DNA from 3 places in the Candidatus Clostridium eludens genome. Region 2 is predicted to be linked to each of the others. Evidence: riboswitches for the same ligand, from Rfam matches in the RefSeq annotation. Region 2 holds a riboswitch; each other region holds the start of a gene.

Region 1 (6,612 bases), on a different contig from region 2:
AAATGAACATTTATGTTATCTAAAGTTAAGTTTTCTTCTTCCTTTGTAACGAATTTTTTACTTACATCTTTTATAGTTAACGACAATTCTAACCCTCCTCTTTTAGGTATCTGAAAATAAATAGCAAATCAAAGATGGTAAGACTATTTTTCATAAGATAAGGAAGCAGGTTCCTTTGATAGTGGTGCTATCATAGGGTTCTGCTGACGCAGTATTATGGAAAATAGTCTACCATACTGACTAGTTATTTATTTGAAGATGCCTTGGCCTTATAATTTTATTGGATCTCTTTTTCTCCTTTTTCTTTTAGCACTTTATTTAACAGTTCGAAATTTATAATATTACTTGTATCAGGTTTTTCTTTCAAGAATCCTGTACTTACAGATAAATCTACCATTTCATTTATAGCATCTTTTTCTGGATTATTTGTTGTAGTTATTCTTTTAAAAGCAGAACTTAACACACCATTTGAAAGTTTACTTTTAGTCAGACTATAGATCTCTTCATTTACTATACTACTTGCCTCACTATTATTTTTTTGTATATAGCTAGTTAATTCTACGTGAGTTTTTAGAAACTTTTCTACAAGATCAGCATGCTTTTGTAAAAATTCTTTTCTAACAATAACTACAGCTGTAGGATATTTTCCATCTCTCCACACCTGATTATAATCAAGCACTATATTAGCTCCTGTTTCTACTACCAATCTTGAACCCCATGGTTCAGGTACAAGAGCTGCATCTATCTGCTTATTCACTAAAAGAGTTTTTATATCAGGATTGTCTGCCTGTACTATCTCTACATTTCCACCTTTAGTCTTATCTTTCAACCCGTTTTCATTCAACAAATTTCTAAGTGATAAATCCTGGGTATTCCCGAATTGAGGTACTGCTACCTTTTTATTAGCTAGTTCCTTAACACTTTTTATTGGTTCATCTTTTCTTGAAACCAATATAGCCCCCGCATCTGTAGCTCCTGCAATAATTTGAACATCACCTTTGGATTTACTATACCCATTAATAGCAGGTCCTGGTCCTATATACCCGATATCTAAAGCTCCTGCTAAAAATGCCTCTATTTCAGAAGATCCTGCATTAAATTGCTTCCACTCAACTTTTGCATTATTTCCTAAAGCTTTTTCAAAACTCTTATTGTGTTTTCCAACTAATGCCTGAGAATGAGTTATATTCGGGAAAAATCCTATTGCCACCCTTGTACTTTCACTAGATTGCTGATTATTGCTGCCGCAGCCTGCTAAAACACCTACAATTGATATTACAGCTAAAATTGATATTATTCTTTTAATTTTCATTAAAAACCCTCCTTAAAAATACATTTAATACTTATTTGCCTCTTTTCTTTTAGTACTTAATATACTCTCATTATGTTCCTCATCCACTATATGCCATTTTAATTCATCAGCATTTTGTTCTACGTATAGGCAGGAGCCATTTCCTCCTATGTCCGATGCCAAATAATATTTAATCGCCCTGCTTACACATTCTTTAATACAGGCTGCACATCCCCAGCAATTTTTTTCATATTTTATATATGCCCTACCCTGCTGATCTTTATATATTAAACTTCCTGGACAAACCTCCATACACTTAAGACAGCCTATACATTTTTCTCTATGAATCTTTATGCTCATATACTTCGTCCTTCCTGACTATATCTCTAAATATAATTTCTATCTTCCCTTTTCTATAAACTGAATTTACATATTTAATCCAATTTTTATTATCTTCATAAGGAAAATCTGCATTTTCTTCATAACATCTCCATCTAGTTTCATGCCTGGCCTTTAAGTGAGCTATAAGGACTTTACATATATATAATCTATCAATTAATTCATATATAAACATTAATTCATGACAATCACAAGCCTTTAAAGTACTACTTATTTTAAGTAATTCACCTATTCTCTTCTCAGCTATATTTAATTTTTTTTCATTATAACTATAGCCCTGTGATATACCACCTGCATATTCGTCCATGTTTTTTTGCATAGCCTCTTCTAATTGTTCAACTGTATAAATATTATCTTCATTTTCAAAAAAACTATTAACTACATTCAATTTAGTTTTTAACTCTACATCATCCAAGTGCTGAATTTTCCTATTTTTAATATATTTCACTGCTGAATCTGCCGCTATTTCTCCTTCTGCAAAACACCCTGTAACATATTTTTTAGGGCTGCCACCGCTTACATCTCCTGCAGAGTAAAGTCCTTTTAAAGTAGTACACCGCTTTGTATCTACCCAGTATCCACTGGCAGTGTGACCCCCTACTATATAAGGTTCTGTTCCTTCAATCTCTACATTTTCCATAGAAGGCATACTCTTACCATCTATCCACTTAAGTACTTGAGAAGGTGCCATATTTAAATAAGCCTTAAACAAATCCTTTTCTTCTGATTTATTTATATCTTTAGTTTTCAAGAAACAAGGACCTTTCCCATTTTTATTTTCCATTACTGTAGCCCAGAGCCTGTTTATTGTAGTTTCCTTTCCATATTTTTTTACATATTCTTCTCCATTTCCATTTATCTGACAAGTTCCAATGCCCTGAGCAATAGTACCTGTAGGTGCTATTGTATCTTTACATCTTAGTGCTATAAACCTCATTTCAAAAGTAGTCATCTCTGCTCCTGCCCGTATTCCCATAGCATAACCTGCCCCTGTATTAAAGGGTGAATACCACATTTTATGTCTTGAAAAGTTAGGATTATTAGGTTTATACAGTCCTGATGCTCCTCCAGTTGTACATATTACAGCCTTTGAATAAATGGCAAAAAATTTTTCCTCATAGATTGAAAATCCATAGGCTCCTATAACTTCTTCATCTTTATGTATATAATCTATAATATTTATTCCGTTTATAACTTCTATATTTTTTTGCTTTTTTACTTCTTCTGCAAGTATTGGCTTAATATTTTCACCATTTATTTTTATACTCCTTTTTCCCCTTTTCACATAGTTCCCTTTTGAATCCTTCAAAATTGGAAGTCCCATTTTCTCTATTTTTTCAGTTACTTCATTCAGTTTTTGAGCTAAAGTATAAACCAAGTCTTCCCTTACAACCTGATTAAATTCTCTCTTTACATAATCCACAAAGGACTCTGGAGTTTCACCTTCAGTTATATATGCATTTAAGGCATTAACTCCCGCAGCCAGACAACCACTTCTTTTTATATTTGCTTTTTCTGCCATTATAATACTCACGTTTGAATCTTCAGCCGCCCTGAGTGCTGCAAAACAACCTGCAGTGCCTGCCCCCACTATTAAAATATCAGTAGATAAAACCTGAAGTTTTAATTTCATTTCATCACTCCTATTTTTACGAAACTTACTTGTGCTTTTATAAATTTAGATAATCTATTATTTCATCCACACACTCTTCTAAACCTTTCAAATGAGTAGGTATTGTAAGTTCAGGATTATCAGGTATCTCGTAAGGGGAATCTATGCCTGTAAAATTTTTTATCTCACCTATTCTAGCCTTTTTATAAATTCCCTTGGGATCTCTTTTTTCACAGACTTCAATGGGACAGTTTATATATACTTCTACAAAATCCTTTCCAAGCAGTTTTCTAACTTTCTCTCTATCCTCTTTAAAAGGTGAAACGAAAGTGGCAATTGTAATTATTCCTGCATCCACAAAAAGTTTACATACTTCTGATACCCTTCTTATATTTTCTACCCTGTCTTCTTTTGTAAATGCAAGGTCCGAATTCAAACCATGTCTTAGATTGTCTCCATCTAGCAAGTAGGTAAGCTTACCCATACAATATAATTTACTTTCAAGTGCGGAAGCCAAGGTAGATTTGCCTGAACCAGACAATCCTGTAAACCAAATAAGTATTCCCTTTTGATTTAATAATTTTTCTCTATGCCTTCTATTTACATCCATCTTATGCCACACTATGTTAGTTGACTTCATATTCAAAAAATCTCCCTCCCATTATTCAAAATAAGTACTTATAAGCTTACATTTCAGCAGTATAAAATTACATAATGTTATACTAATCCTACTATTCTTATGCTTTTCACCATTTTAGTAAGAAGTATGTTCACTTTTAGTTAATAACACATTTAAGTTTTATAAGATATATAGCATTTTTACATCTAACACCTTGAACCTTTTCTACATTTTATTCTTATTTAAAATCCATACATTAAGTACTTACCTAGTTAAGATTTACATAATTTCATTCTTTATAATAAATAATTTGACTTCTACCCTTTTTAATTGGTTCAATAAAAAACTTCCTATGGAGAGAACCCATAAGAAGTTGTATCCTATTTTCTCTCATCTTTCAGGTGACATGTTACCTGCTGGAATTAGCACCATTGAATGAAAATGGTCATTCAGGTTGCCGGGCATCATAGGGCCAGTCCCTCTGCCTCTCTTGATAAGAAGTTTCATATTTAATTTTATATTGTATTGTAAAAAAGGTTATATATAATATATAACCTTTTAAGTTTTTTGTCAATATAAAGTTTACTATGTTTAGTGAAAATGCACATTACTCATAGATATAAATTTATGCTTAATAAGAAGAATTTTGATAATTATTTATTTTCTTTATTTAGTTCTTTATCTGTTATAATACAAAAATCAAGTCTTTCTCTGCCTTTATATTCTTGGGTTCCCTTTACTTCTGTTTCTACTTTACGTCCTAAACCAGCTGCTCCTGGTACCCTAAATTCTCTTTTATTGATTTTCTCTATAGGTATTTCTAAGGGTTTATGCAATTGAGGAATCCATTCATAAGGAACCCTATAAGCTCTGTATACCATATTTAGTTTTGATTTTCCCTTGCCTTCATAGGGACTTATGTATTCCCAAACTATTTCATGATCTTTTGTAACCTCAAATATACGGCCGTCTGATCCTTCCGTTATTAACGTGTTTCCATTTGGAAGTCTCTGTGCATTACTTATAAATGGGCTATAAAATCTAACAGCATCTAAGGGTTGTATAAACCCAGCTTCTTCTGGAGTATACTGCCATATTATTTTTAAGGTAATAGGATCAATTTCCAATACTCTGGAATAATCTCTAATTGCATTCCTGTTCCCTTTTGGAGAACCTGGGTTAGGCGAACCATAACCTGCCCAACCTCCATTATCAAATATAAGAATATTTCCTTCTCCTGGCAGACCTTTAGGTATTAAATGCACATTATGCTGTCCTATTATCCACCCCAATTTTATAAGCTCATCACTTATATCGTAATAAGGTCCTATCTTCCATACAATTTTTCCTGTATTTTTATCTATAATAGCTATAATATTGGACTCTCTACTGTCAAGAATAATGTTTTCTGGTGAAAATCTTTTATCTCCCTTGTCAAACCATTTATTAGGTCCAAGTAAAGATATAGAATTAATGTGCAGCCAATCTCCTACACCACCACCCGCTGTCCTTATATTGGGATTAGCATAAAGAACATTTTTAGATACTTCGTTAAATCCTAATTCATCAAAATGTTCATTTGCCCGCCATTCCCAAATAATTTTTCCATCCCATGTAACTTCAATAATTTTATCATCCAAAAGTACTTTATCAGATATTCTAGGATTTTTTACATTTTCATGCGTAAGAATAAGTGTATTACCTTTATCAACTTTTGGTGTTAATCCTGGTATATAATATCCAACTGGATTGCCTTCTCTTTGATAATCATGATGCTGTCTTGCCATCCATTGAGGCCTTTCTCCTGGATCTTCTATGAATTCATTTTTATTAAATTTCCAAACAATATTTCCATTCCAATCTACTTGTACTAAATCCATCATATCTTGGAACCCATAGTCAGGGTTTCTTTCTCCTGTACTTCCCATAACATATCCACCTGGCAGCAGCTTATTAGGAAATCCATGTAAATTTTTCCACAACTGCAGTTCATGTCCATTCATATCTATTAGCAATGCTCCTTCATCTACTGCCTGAAAAATAGTATAACCACTCCATGCCTTTTCAGAATTATAAATTGTTACCCCTGTAGGATAAACACTTGGATATCCCATAGTAATTTCCTCCATTCAAATCTAGATTGTGTTATTAATTTTTATTTGCATAAAGTCTAATAAAAATTAGTTATATCTTAAGCCACTCTTTTTATAGCATCTTTACTATTAACTATCCCATATTTTTTCATAGTCAAACTTGCTGCAGCAACCAATATTTTGTCTGTGAAATATCCCATAAGCCCCAAGCATATCAGCCCTATGAATATCCATTCTGTCTTAAAATATAACCTTGAAGTCCATATCAAATATCCTATACCTTTATTTGCAGCAAGCATTTCTGCACCTACAATGGCAGCAAATGAGCCACTCATAGCCAGCCTTACTCCTGTAAATATATAAGGTATAGCCGCCGGAATTATTACATTAAACATTATTTGATATTCAGAAGCTCCAAGACATCTAGCTGCCCTTATTTTTTCTTTCTGTACACTAGACACTCCAGCTTCTGTATTCAACATAACAGTAAAAGTAGTAGCATACATAATTAAGATAATTTTCCCCTCCTCACCTACACCAAACCAAAGTAAAAATAATGTTAAAAATGCAAGTGCAGGTACAAATCTAAAAAAATTCA
Region 2 (6,612 bases):
ATGATTATATAACCAATTGTGTAAGTCTTTCATCACCTCATTTCTATTTACTTCTCTAAGCATCTCATGTCGTCCATTTTCATATATTTTATAAGTGGCATCTTCAATTCCATATTGTTTATATATTTTAAACAGTTCCTTTATACCCCTGCCATTATCTCCAAAAGGATCTTTGCTCCCTGATATTGAAAATATAGGTAAGTTTTTAGGTATTTTTTCAATAACCCTAGGTTTATGTATATCCTTTAAAGCATTAAATAAATCATCAAAATAGCCCGCTTTATACTCTATTGCAGCATAAGGAGAACTTAGTGTATTTTCAAGCATATCAACATCACTTGTTAGCCAATCATATTCCGTCTTGGGAGGCTGAAATTCATCATTAAAATGTTCAAAAAATGCATTGGAAGCTTCAGTACTTACAGACTTTCTTCCAACTTTCCTCACTTCCCTGTTTGATATTTCAGTCAATTTTATTATCTTCTTTATATGAATTGGGCCGGTAGTACCAGAATATATGATTCCATTTACTTCATCACCATATTTATATGCATATATCTGAGCCAAAACTGACCCTAAGCTGTGACCTAAAAGAAAATTTGGCAATCCCGGGTTTTCTGCCTTGATAATATCCGTTAATATTTTAATATCTTCAACCATCCAATTTATTCCGTCTTCTCCCATGTATCCTGCATTTTCCATATAAGAAGGTTCATTTATATCTCCTGCTGTTCTGCCATGTCCACGTGCCTCATTAATATATACTATAAAACCTGCTTTAGCCATCTCTTCACTAAATTCTCTATAATAATCAGTAGTTTCTCCCATACCATGAGCTATTTGTATTACACCATATATTTTCTGATTTTCAGTCGGACACCATTTTTCAGTAAAAAAATTTATATCTTGAGAATCCTTATAGAAAAACGTGTCAGACTTATATGCTGCATTTGTACTCACACATTACTCCTCCTTTATATTTTCTAGATTTGCTATTTATTTTATATATCTAAAGCCTGCTCAAAATCTGCTATTATGTCTTTAATATCTTCAATCCCCACAGACACTCTAATCAATTCAGGCGTTACCCCTGCCGCCCTTTGTTGTTCCTCTGATAATGCCAAATGAGTTGTACTTGCAGGATGAATTACATATGTTCTTACATCACCTAAATTAACAACTATAGAAGCTAATTTCAACTTTTCACCTACAGCTTTTGCCGCCTCAATTCCTCCTTTCACACCAAAAGTCAGAATCCCGCTTCCTCCACCTTTCAAATATTTCTTAGCCCTTTCATATTCTGGATCTGATTCTAAATAAGGATATCTCACCCATTCAATTCTAGGATGCTGCAGGAGATATTTAGCTAAACTTAAAGCATTATATGAATGCCTTTCCATTCTTAAATGTAATGTTTCTAATCCTAAATTTGTTAAAAATGCATTAAATGGAGCTGGTGCCGCACCAAATTCTTCTACTAGATTAGTTCTCAACTTTCCTGAAAAAGCACGTTTTCCAAATGCATCAACAAATACCAAAACTGCTGGCCCAGTTGGGGTTGTATAATCTGGAAATTTTCCATTTGCCCAATTAAAGTTTCCACCATCAATAATTATTCCTCCTAGTGACACTGCATGTCCATCCGAATATTTAGTAGTAGAGTGAACAACTATATTTGCTCCATATTCAAAGGGACTTGTTAAATAGGGTGTTGCTATAGTATTATCAACAATAAATGGTATATCTAGTTTTCTTGCTATAGAAGAAAATTTATGAAAATCTAGTACATTAAGTCCTGGATTTCCTATAGTTTCACCAAATATTAGTTTAGTATTTTCCTTTTTTACTGCTAAAATTTCTTCTTCAGAAGCTGCTGGCTCTACAAAAGAAACATTAATACCCAATTTAGGGATAATTGTATTAAAAAGATTGTATGTACCTCCATACAGATTTGAACTTGCAATAATGTGATCTCCTGCATTAGCAATGTTTATTATAGAATAAACTACTGCGGATTGTCCTGATGCGGTGGCAATTGCTTCAACCCCCCCTTGTAGTTCTATATATTTTTTTTCAAGGGCTGTTACTGTTGGATTTCCTATTCTTGTATACAAATATCCCCCTGTTTTCAGTGCTTCTACATCTGCACTCACTGCTGCTACCTTTGCTACTTCATCAAAACTATCATATTTATATGATGTACTTTGAATTATGGGTACCACTCTTGGATTACCTGAATTAGGTGAATACCCTCCTTGCACTGCTTTTGTTCCTATTCCAAATTTTTCACTCATAAAAAATCCTCCTTTTGGTAATTTGGGCATACTTTCATAATAATTATATAGATATATATGTAATGAAATAATTTTTAAATTTAGTGGGATAAATAAAGAGGTCAAAGCTCATATACTATAGAGATTATGCACTAAAAACTCTATAATAAGTAAACCTTGACCTCTAGTTTGTCTAGTTAATCAAATAAAAAAACTTTCTATAAGAGAAACTACAGAAAGTTACATTCCTTACGTTTCTCATCTTTCAGGTTTCACCTGCTGGAATTAGCACCATTGAATATATTTATAAATACACTCAGGTTGCCGAGCATCATAGGGCCAGTCCCTCCGCTACTCTTGATAAGAAATTTCATTTTAAATTTTTACAACTGACACATATAACAATTGATTTACATATAATCATATAATTTCTAAATTATTTTGTCAATAGTAAATTAATTTTCAAAATGAATTTTGATTTTAAATAATGCAAAAATCAAAATTATGTTGTATAATTATCTAAAAATGGCTTATTATATTATGTAAACTTATATTATTATGAAGTTTTACTTACAGAGGTGGTAAATTTGAATAAATTTTTAGATAGAATTTCTTATTACTTTAAAGACAGCTACGGTATTGATACACTTTCTAAACATCTTTATATTGCAGGACTTGTACTTTTTCTTCTTAGACCTGCCTATACATTAGGTTTTGTGTTTATTATATACAGCAGCTGGAGATGTCTCTCAAAAAATAAATACAAAAGATACAGGGAACTCCAAGCTTACGAAAATTTTATTTCACCCATAATTTATAGATTTAAGGGATTTGGAAATTCAATGAATCAAAATAAATACTATAAAATATTTAAGTGTCCAAATTGTAAGCAAAAATTAAGAGTACCAAAAAAGAAAGGAAGAATAACTATAACCTGCAAAAACTGCGGAACTTCATTTAAAGGCAAATCTTAACTAGTGCTGACAATAATATAGTTGCGGTAAGCATTTTTTTATTTAATATACTCACCGCAGCTAATTTTTAGCTAAAATCTCTTAGGTCTTTATTTCTTGAAAATTTGTACATGGATATTAAAAAGAAAGCTGCAGCAAAAGCCAATATTATAGCAATATTTAAGTATATGCTGTAAATTGAATTTCCCTTTTGCAAACTTGAAATTGAGCTTAATACCCACCTTTGCGGCATAAAATCCGATATTCTCTGAAAATACTTAGGCATATATTCTACCGGGAAAAAGCATCCTGAAATCAGGCAGGTAGGGGTTATTATTAAATTTTGCATTGCCGAAACACTAGCAGAATTATTGCTAAAAGACACTGAAAGCTCAGCAAATCCAATTCCTACAGGTACAAATAATATAAGTATGAAAAACATCTTGAAAAATGAAACTCCCATATTTATATGAAATACATACGCTAATAATATTAAAGTTAAAATTATCTCTCCTGTAATGACTAAAAAATTCACTATTATATTGGCAAATATATATTTTTTAGAGCTTATCGGAGAAGAAAATATCCTAAAATAAGTTCTATTTTCCTTTTCCTTTAATATTATTTCAGCTAAATTTGTGGCTGACATTAAAATTATCATGAGCAAAAATCCTACAGCACAGTTAGTTATATTTTTATATTTTGCATTATCCTTTACAGAGCTTACATACAGCTTAAAACTATTTTTATGGTAACTATTGTACATTTTATAAAATACATCTTTATTTCCATGGGCCGCACTACTCATAGCTGCAATATTATCTATATAATTATAGAGGTGATATTTTACATAAGCTGTACTCTGCTTTCCTTTTATAGAAATTATCTGAATATTTTCAGGCTTTCCCCTGTATACACTTTCAGAAAATCCAGGATTAATTACTACAACACAATCTAATTTTTTTGAAGTTATACTGTTATTTACTTCTGATGCACCTATAATACTTACATTAAAATTATCCAAACTCTTAAGATAAGTCACGGTATCCCTTGATATATAGTTATTATCATTATTAACTATACCTATCTTGGATATACTTTCATTAGAGCTGCCGTAAGCCATTAAGGCTATAATAATTCCCACTATGGGCAGCAGTACATAGAAAATTATATTGGATTTCTTTCTAAAAGTAACTTTTAAACTATTTTTAACCAGCCATAATATATCCCTCATATTAAATGCCCTCCCTTTTTCCTGCCACTACTGCAGAAACTAGTAAAAACACACAGGCTATTGCTATATTTAAAGTTACTATTGGTAAAATTGCTCCAGTATCGTTAGCATAAATAAGTTTACTTAATCCTGCATTATTCCACGTGAGAGGAGACATAGCAACAACTATATCCATGAAACTTTTAGAGCTTGCGGAAGTACTTACTGGAAAATATGCTCCTCCTATAAAGGCTACCACTTGAATTAAAATTATTACAATTGGCCTTACCACTTCCTGCCTTTTTACCATATAGCTTATCCCAAGGCCAAAGCTCACCGCTAATATTACCTCCGTGAGCAATGCAATCAATACAAGACCTATATGTTGTCCCCAATTGGCCTTAAATACAAATTTACTTACAGCCACTACAATATATACACAAAAAACATTCTGTGCTATAGACCCAATCACCTTACCCACCAAAATTTCACTTCTGCTTACAGGTGCAGCCATGAGCCTTAAGGCCGTATTTTTAGTTCTCTCTTTTCTCATTAAAGAAGTACTGCTAATTGATGCATATAGTGCTATGAGAGTACTCATAGACATAGAATAGTAATCCATAGAACCTGGAGCTTTCCCAGAATTTAAAGAAACCTCCTTTATATAATCATCTTTATTTTGCGCAGCTGCAATTTTGTTTACACCCTGAGGATTAACTTTCATAACCTCTGAAATTAAATTATATTTACCTATAAATCCTTCAAGCATTCCTTGAACTATACTATTTTCAATAGAATTCCCATCATTTTCATATAGCTTTACACTTTCTTTACTAATTTCAATATAGGCATTATATTTATTCTGCTTTACCTTAAGTAAAGCATCTTCCTTATTAGATGAGGCAGTGAAATTCATTCCTTCCTTTTTGCCCTGATTCATAAATTCACTAAAATACCTAGAAAATTGTTCACTTTCACTATTTCTATATAATATATTTATTTTATCTTTAGATACAACATTTGAATTGTCACTATCAAAAACAGATGAAAAAGCTGTTCCCAGTATTAAAATCAATACTATAGGGAAGGCCAGCATAAATACCAGAGTTCTTACATCTCTTATACTCTCCTTCGCTTCTTTAAATGCAATATTTAATATATTCAATTATTTCCACCTCCCTTTAGTCTCTTAATTTTCTTCCTGTTAACATAAGAAATACCGTTTCTAAATTAGGAGTTTTTTCCTCTAAATTTCTTATTTCTATACTATTACTTATAAAATACTGAATTATTTTATTTAAATTATTGATCTCCACAGAGGAATTTACCTTAACTAAGTTATCCCTAATTTCTACTGAAATTACTCCATTTATTTTTTTTACATCATCTTCATTTAATTCATCTGCAGATTTTACTTTAAACAGATATTCATTAGTGTTGGTAACTATTGATTTTAATTCATCTTTTGTTCCGTCTGCTATTATTTTTCCATGATCAATTATAGCCACTCTAGAACATATTTCCTCAACTTCTTCCATGTAATGACTAGTATAGATTATAGTACATCCCATTTTATTCAGTTCTTTAACAGAGTTTAAAATATACTTTCTAGATTGAGGATCTATTCCCACAGTGGGTTCGTCCATTATAATGAGCTTTGGTTTATGGGCTATGGCACAGGCTATATTAAGCCTTCTCTTCATACCTCCTGAAAAATTTCTAGAGTATTCTTTTTTCTTATCAATAAGCCCCACAAATTTAAGTGCCTCTTCAGATTTCTCCTTCAGCTCTGTACCCCGCATTCCATATAATCCTGCAAAAAACTTCACATTTTCATAAGCTGTAAGCTCTTCATAAATTGCTAGCTCCTGAGGTACTATGCCAAGATTCATTTTTGTAAATCTACTGTTTCTTTTTATATCTTTATCCAAAATCCTTATAGTTCCCTCTCTGCTTCTCAAAAGCCCTGAAATTAAGTTTATAGTTGTACTCTTTCCAGCACCATTTGGACCTAGAAAACCAAATATTTCTCCTTTTTCTACTGACAAGGATATATTATCTACTGCTATAAAATCCCCATATTTTTTAGTAAGGTTCTTTATTTCTAATGCTTTCATAAAATCACCCCTCCATTCAATTGATAATTAACTATTTCATGAATTAATTATATAAA
Region 3 (6,612 bases), on a different contig from region 2:
AATCAATGAAACAGTTATTCCGGCAGAAAGGATTGAGTGGTAATGATTATTAATAAAAAGATTAAAAGAACCATAATGGAAAACAAGTCTCAGTATATTGGCTCTATAATGTTGATTATAATAAGCTGCATGCTCTATACCATGTTAAATCAACTTTCAACGAACATGGCTGGTATGACATCTTCCTTTGAAAAAAATTATGTGCAGGAAGATGCCAGTTTCGTAACAAATAATAAATTGAATGATATAAATAATTTGGAATCAAAATTCAATGCCAGTATTGAAGAATGTAATACTTTTGATTATCAGATTTCAAAGGATAAGATTTTAAGAATATTTAGTGAGAATACAAAAGTTAATATTCCTGCAATTATAGAAGGCAAGAAGTTAAGCGGAAATGATATTCTTATAGATCCTGCTTTTGCTAGAACCAATAAATTAAAAGTGGGAAATGAAATACACATATTTAATAAATCTTTTAAAATAGCTGGATTTATGTCGCTTCCCAATTATATTTATCCATTAAAATCCCAAAGTGATATAATGAGTAATCCAGATAGCTTTGGAATTGCAGTTATTAGTAAGGATGATTTCCATAAATTTAATGAAGGAAATAACTTTTATTCAATAAAATTTAATTCAAATAGTACTAGTATATATAATCAATCACTGCAGTTTAGAAACTACTTAAAAGGTAAAGACATTATTATTACTCAATGGACTGATGCTGGTGAAAACAATAGAATAACTTTTGTTAATACTAAGATTCAAGGTATTAGTAAAATAAGCTCTTCTGTGCCTTTGATTATATTGTTTCTTACTTGCATATTGACAGGTATAGTCATGTGGAGGCTGCTTAAAAGGGAATCGGTTATTATTGGAACTCTTTATTCTCTGGGCTATAGAAGAAAGGAAATTAAAAAGCATTATCTTTTATATCCACTGTGGATAGGGTTAACAGGAAGTATATTAGGAAGTATATTAGGAGCTGTGTTAGTGAAACCCATGGTTGGTATTATGGTGTCTTATTTTAACATACCTATAGACTCAATGAGTTTTAATTTTAAATATATTGGTATAAGTTTACTACTGCCAATATTATTTCAGTGTATCAGTGGGTACTTTATTTTAAATAGGCAATTGCAATATTCTCCGGTAGAATTGATGAAAGGTGGAAGGAAGAATAACAAAATAGGCTTTATTGAACGAAAGCTTACATTAGATAAATTAAAATTCTCAACAAAATTTAAAATAAGAGAGCAGGTCAGAAGCTTACCAAGGCTCATATTCCTGTTATTTGGAGTAATTCTTGCCACTATGCTTTTACTTTTTGGTTTTACAGCAAAAAGTTCTTTAGATTATTTAATGAAAGACAGCTTAAAAAACACTTTTAAGTTTCAGTACGAGTATGTATATAATTCTCTTCGCCAGGACCAGGTACCTTCAAGTGCAGAAACTTTTTCTGCAGCTATGTTTATATTAAAATCAAATAGGAATACAACTTTTGAAGTCTGTGGAATTAATTCTTATTCAAAATATATTTCACTTAAAGATAACACAGGAGCAGAGTTAAATAAAGACAAGGTTATTATTACTAAACCGCTAGCAGCAAAATTAAAAGTTATGCCTGGTGATACAATTAGAGTTGTGAATAAAATTGACTCAAGGGAATATGAAATAACTGCTGCCAATATTGCAGAAACTTATGCAGGGGAATATATTTTTATGCCTATTTCACAATTTAACAGCATGCTTGGACTTCCTGCGGGAAGCTACATTGGGTTATGGAGTAAGGTTAAACTGAATATTCCTGAAAAGTTATTATATAGTTCCCGGATGTTTGATGATTCTATAAAGGCTTTTAATGCAACTATGCAGCCTCTGCAGGTAACCATAGGAGTTATAGCTTCTATGTCGTTTATTATTGGGCTTATCGTTATTTATGTGGTAACATCTCTTATAATTGAGGAAAATAAAATGAACATATCTTTGATGAAAATTTTAGGATATAGGAGAAAAGAAATAAATTCATTGATTTTAAACAGCTCTTCCATAATTATTATAGTTGGATATATTATAGGCATACCACTTATTCTGGCATCTATGGACCTATTGTTCAGATCATTAACAGAAAGTATTAAGTTGGCAATACCAATAACGATTAATTATTCTTATGTTATTGTGGGGTTTGTAGTAGTTTATCTAACTTATGAGTTATCCAAAGCTTTAAATAGAAAAAAGATATATAAAATCTCTATGAGTGAAGCTTTAAAAGCATCAATGGAATAAGTATAATTTTGTAACTATTTATGGAGTAGTTGTATATAGTATATAGAAAGTAATTTAAACTTAATCAGAATATAAGGTATGTTTTAAATACTAGTTGAAACACTTTTAGATAAAAAGCCCTGGCGAACGCCGGGGTTTTTATTTAAATCAGAGTATGATTATTAGAAATGGATATTTCATATATTACGTGCTGCAGAGAATATAGTAGTATATTTACTTGAAATGTAAATTTAATTACTATGAGTTTTTATAAAATTTAGTATTGACATAATAAAGTATAATTAATATAATAAGCATATGATCGATTATTGAAAGTATTTAAAAAATCAATTGTTTGAAACTTAATACAACATACTCTTATCAAGAGCGGTGGAGGGATAGGCCCCGTGAAGCCCGACAACCCACATTTATGTATCGGTGTCAATTCCTACAGATGTATTTTAATACTTCTGAGAGATAAGAAAAGTAGAAGTCTTATTAAATTATTTTTGTTAGCAGAGGCTATTTTTCTTATATGGGAATTATAGTCTTTTTATTATTGTTATTTAGAAAATGATTTTTTTAAAAAGGTTAGAATAAAGTAAAGAATTTAGGTTTGCATGATATGGAAAATATCGATAAAATGGTAAATTATATTAAAATAGTTGACTAGGAAACTGGAGGCTATGTTTTTCTTGATGAAAAATATAGCCTTTTCTATTTTTAGAGTTTCTATATGTATTATATAGTTAATCTTTAACATGTTTAATTTAAGAGTGTTAAATACATTAAAGCAGGAAAGAAGATATGTTAAGTTTCAGGCAAGATACTTTAAAAATTTAGATATGATAAGTATTTTAAATAAGGAGATGGTATTAATGGGATATAATATTGCAGTTGCTTCAACAGATGGAGTCAACATTGATAAACATTTTGGCGCTTCAAATTCTTTTTTCATAATAAAAGTAAATGATGATGAGACTTATGAGAATTTAGGAGAAAGGCTAGTTGAGAAAAATCAAAAGAATAATGGAAGTTGTAGTTCATGTTCATCTGAACATTCTTGTGGTCACGTTAATCCTAAGAATCAAAAAAAAATAGAAACCATTTCTGATTGCAGATGTTTGTTATGTAGTAGATGTGGGCCTGGATCAGAAAAGCAATTAGGAAGAAATAATATTTCTGTGTTTGGCATTAATATGAAACTTGATGAAGCATTAAAAACAATAATAAGGTATTACAAGAGAAGTGATGAACGTAAATCATTAAAACGTATCAAAAAGCAGAAGATAAATTCTTTTTGACAAGGTATTAATCAAGTGATTCTTAGGTTCAGGTGGAGTTTGCTTATGAGGAATACTCTTCTCCATCTGAATCTTAGCAGAACTTATCCAGGCGCGTAGCAGTGCTTATCCTCCACTTTGATAGAAAAGCAGAGAACCAAAATTTTTAATTTTGTGTGAATCGCTTTCACAGAGTGCGATGGGGGTGTTAGCAATGGTAGCGTTCGGGTAAATAAAGGCCAAGGTAATAGAGGATGGTGAATCAAAGGTGATATTTAAACTAATAAAAAAGTTTAGAGGTGATAAATAAATGGGTATTAATTTGGATTTACCGGAAGTGGAACCAAGAGAACAGAGACTTGGCTCTATCTTGTCTTTCCATGGAAAAGCAAGTGAACTATATGAAAAGTCACTTGGATGTAAGATTAAAATGAAAGGTAGAATTTTCAATCAATGTGGCAGCTGTGCATCAGGATGTGCATTTGTATTAAATTCAATAATTTTAGATGCAGCAGTAGTGAACCACGCTCCAATAGGCTGTGCAGGTGATTTTAGTGGGTTTAACGATGGGCGTCACCAAGGGACAATTCACAGAGGTTTAAAATCAGATAATATAAAAGCTATTAGCACAAATTTAGAAGAAAAGGATACAATTTACGGTGGTGATGAGAAGTTAAGAAAAGGTATAAGGGAAGCAAAGAAAAGATTTAATCCAAAAGCAATATTTGTAAATACTTCTTGTGTATCCGGAATTATAGGAGAAGATGTTGAAAGTGTTGCTGATGAATTAGAAGAAGAGCTAGGAATTCCTATTGTGCCAGTATATTGCGAAGGATTTAAATCAAAAATTTGGAGTACTGGATTCGATGCTACAGCTCATGGTATCTTGCGTAAACTTGTTAAACCTGCAAAGAAAAAATCAGAGAATATAGTTAATGTTTTTAACTTTCAAGGAACCCATGCTTTTACAGATGTGCTAAGTAAAATAGGATTAAAACCTAAATATTTATTTCCATTTTCAAGTGTACAAGATTTAGAGGAAATGTCAGCTGCAGTAGCTTCAACCCATATTTGCGAAACTCTTGGAACTTATATTTCAGCAGCATTAGAAAAAGAATTTGGAGTTCCTGAGATAAAGGCTCCTGTACCTTATGGAATAGAGTGGACAGATATTTGGTTAAGGGATTTGGGAAGAATCACCAATAGGGAAGAATTAGTTGAAAAAGTAATTAGAGAAGAACATGAGAGAATAAAGCCCAGATTAGATTACCTTAAAGGTAAATTAGAGGGTAAGAGAGTGTATATTTTAGCAGGAGATTCTTTTGTACATAGTATTGTAAGCTCCTGCAGATCCCTTGGATTGGAGGTTGTAGGGGCAACTGGATTCCATCATGATCAAGTATATGACAATGATTATGGTGAAGTAAATAGTATAGGAAACATGGTTAAGATCACTGGAGATGTTGAAAATTATACTGTTTGTAATAAGCAGCCATATGAATTTATTAATATATTAAATGTCTTAAAACCGGATGTACTGGTTGTAAGACATGGTCAAATTTCAACAATTGGAACTAAACTAGGAATTCCTTCTTTTCAGGTAGCAGATGCAAATTTAGGAATTGCATACGATGGGGTAATTGAATTGGGAGATAAAATTTACGAAACCTTGCGAACTAAAAAACTCGTTAAAAATATTGCAAAACATTCTGAGATACCCTATACAGATTGGTGGCTAAAACAAGATCCATATATATTTGAAAAAGGAGAAAAGTAATGAGCAAGATAATTGAACAGCCAAGGTATTCATGTGCATTAGGTGCACAGCAAACAGTATTAGGTATTCCAAGAGCAATTCCCATTCTTCATAGTGGTCCAGGATGCAGTGCAAAAATCCATGGGGCTCTAACAACTTCATCTGGATACCAGGGGGAAGGTTATGTAGGAGGAAGTCATATACCATGTACAAATTCTGGGGAAAAAGAAGTTGTATTTGGAGGAGAAGAGATATTAAGGGAAACAATTGACGGTAGTTTAAGGGTATTAAAAGGAGATTTATTTGTAGTCTTAACAGGTTGTACATCAGAAATTGTTGGGGATGATGTTGAGGCTGTAGTTTCTAAATATAAAAAAGAAGGATATCCTATTGTGAATGCTGAAACAGGAGGATTTAAAGGAAATAATTATTTTGGACATGAATTAGTACTGCAAGCAATAATAGAGCAATTAATTGGAGATGTTGAACCAAAGGTGAGGAAGGGGGTGGTTAATGTTTTTTCAGTTGTTCCATTTCAAAATCAAAACTGGAGAGGAGATTTACAAGAGATTAAAAAACTTTTAAATTCCATAGGTTTAGAGGTGAATATTTTATTTGGATATGAAAGTGCTGGAGTAAGTGAGTGGAGAGATATTCCTAATGCGGAATTTAATTTAGTTTTATCACCTTGGGTAGGGTTAGAAACGGCAAAATTACTTAAAAGTAAATATAATACTCCCTACATGCATTATCCTGTAATACCAGTTGGAGCAAAAGCAACCAGCAAATTCTTAAAAGAAGTAGGAGAATTTGCAAACATTGATAAAGAAAAAGTTCAACGAGTAATTGTAGAAAAAGAAAAGAGATTTTATAAATATTTTATAGGAGCAGCAGATTTTTTCACAGAGATAAAAAATGGGTTACCTTATGAATTATATACAATAGCGGATTCAACCTATGCTTTAGGAGCAAGTAATTTTTTAATAAATGAATTAGGATACATACCAAAGCAGGCTTTTATTACAGATAATGTTCCAGAAAGGTATACAGATAAAATAAGGAGAGAGTTTGAAAATATAGATAGGGAATATAAAGATAAAGTGACTTTTGAAATTGATGGAGGAAAGATAGAAAAGCAAATTAGAAAGGATAAAAATATTCCAAGAAAAACTTTAATTTTAGGAAGTGATTGGGAGGATGATCTGGCATTAGACATAGAGGCGCCAATAACATATTTAAGTATTCCAATTACAAATAACCTAATTTTAAATAAAACCTATATTGGGTACAACGGAGGATTAAGAT

What was found. A riboswitch is a leader RNA that binds a small molecule or an ion and turns the genes downstream of it on or off. The one in region 2 is predicted to bind S-adenosylmethionine.
Region 1: another riboswitch for S-adenosylmethionine. It lies ahead of cysC (adenylyl-sulfate kinase); the one in region 2 lies ahead of ACJDU8_RS14710 (O-acetylhomoserine aminocarboxypropyltransferase/cysteine synthase family protein).
Region 3: another riboswitch for S-adenosylmethionine. It lies ahead of ACJDU8_RS00375 (NifB/NifX family molybdenum-iron cluster-binding protein); the one in region 2 lies ahead of ACJDU8_RS14710 (O-acetylhomoserine aminocarboxypropyltransferase/cysteine synthase family protein).

What each region holds. Positions count from the first base shown of each region.
Region 1 covers NZ_JBJHZX010000007.1:107,978-114,589, forward strand. Annotated here, with positions in the region: gene ACJDU8_RS06730 (ABC transporter ATP-binding protein) at 1-86, opposite strand, end outside; gene ACJDU8_RS06735 (aliphatic sulfonate ABC transporter substrate-binding protein) at 278-1,312, opposite strand; gene ACJDU8_RS06740 (4Fe-4S dicluster domain-containing protein) at 1,337-1,651, opposite strand; gene ACJDU8_RS06745 (adenylyl-sulfate reductase subunit alpha) at 1,632-3,323, opposite strand; gene cysC (adenylyl-sulfate kinase) at 3,361-3,942, opposite strand; SAM riboswitch class I at 4,309-4,421, opposite strand; gene ACJDU8_RS06755 (aryl-sulfate sulfotransferase) at 4,575-6,035, opposite strand; gene ACJDU8_RS06760 (ABC transporter permease) at 6,113-6,612, opposite strand, start outside.
Region 2 covers NZ_JBJHZX010000022.1:14,780-21,391, forward strand. Annotated here, with positions in the region: gene ACJDU8_RS14705 (alpha/beta fold hydrolase) at 1-960, opposite strand, end outside; gene ACJDU8_RS14710 (O-acetylhomoserine aminocarboxypropyltransferase/cysteine synthase family protein) at 1,002-2,294, opposite strand; SAM riboswitch class I at 2,529-2,640, opposite strand; gene ACJDU8_RS14715 (hypothetical protein) at 2,861-3,247, shown strand; gene ACJDU8_RS14720 (ABC transporter permease) at 3,315-4,460, opposite strand; gene ACJDU8_RS14725 (ABC transporter permease) at 4,462-5,604, opposite strand; gene ACJDU8_RS14730 (ABC transporter ATP-binding protein) at 5,621-6,556, opposite strand.
Region 3 covers NZ_JBJHZX010000001.1:85,234-91,845, reverse strand. Annotated here, with positions in the region: gene ACJDU8_RS00385 (ABC transporter ATP-binding protein) at 1-43, shown strand, start outside; gene ACJDU8_RS00380 (ABC transporter permease) at 43-2,289, shown strand; SAM riboswitch class I at 2,644-2,752, shown strand; gene ACJDU8_RS00375 (NifB/NifX family molybdenum-iron cluster-binding protein) at 3,030-3,572, shown strand; gene ACJDU8_RS00370 (nitrogenase component 1) at 3,862-5,328, shown strand; gene ACJDU8_RS00365 (nitrogenase component 1) at 5,328-6,612, shown strand, end outside.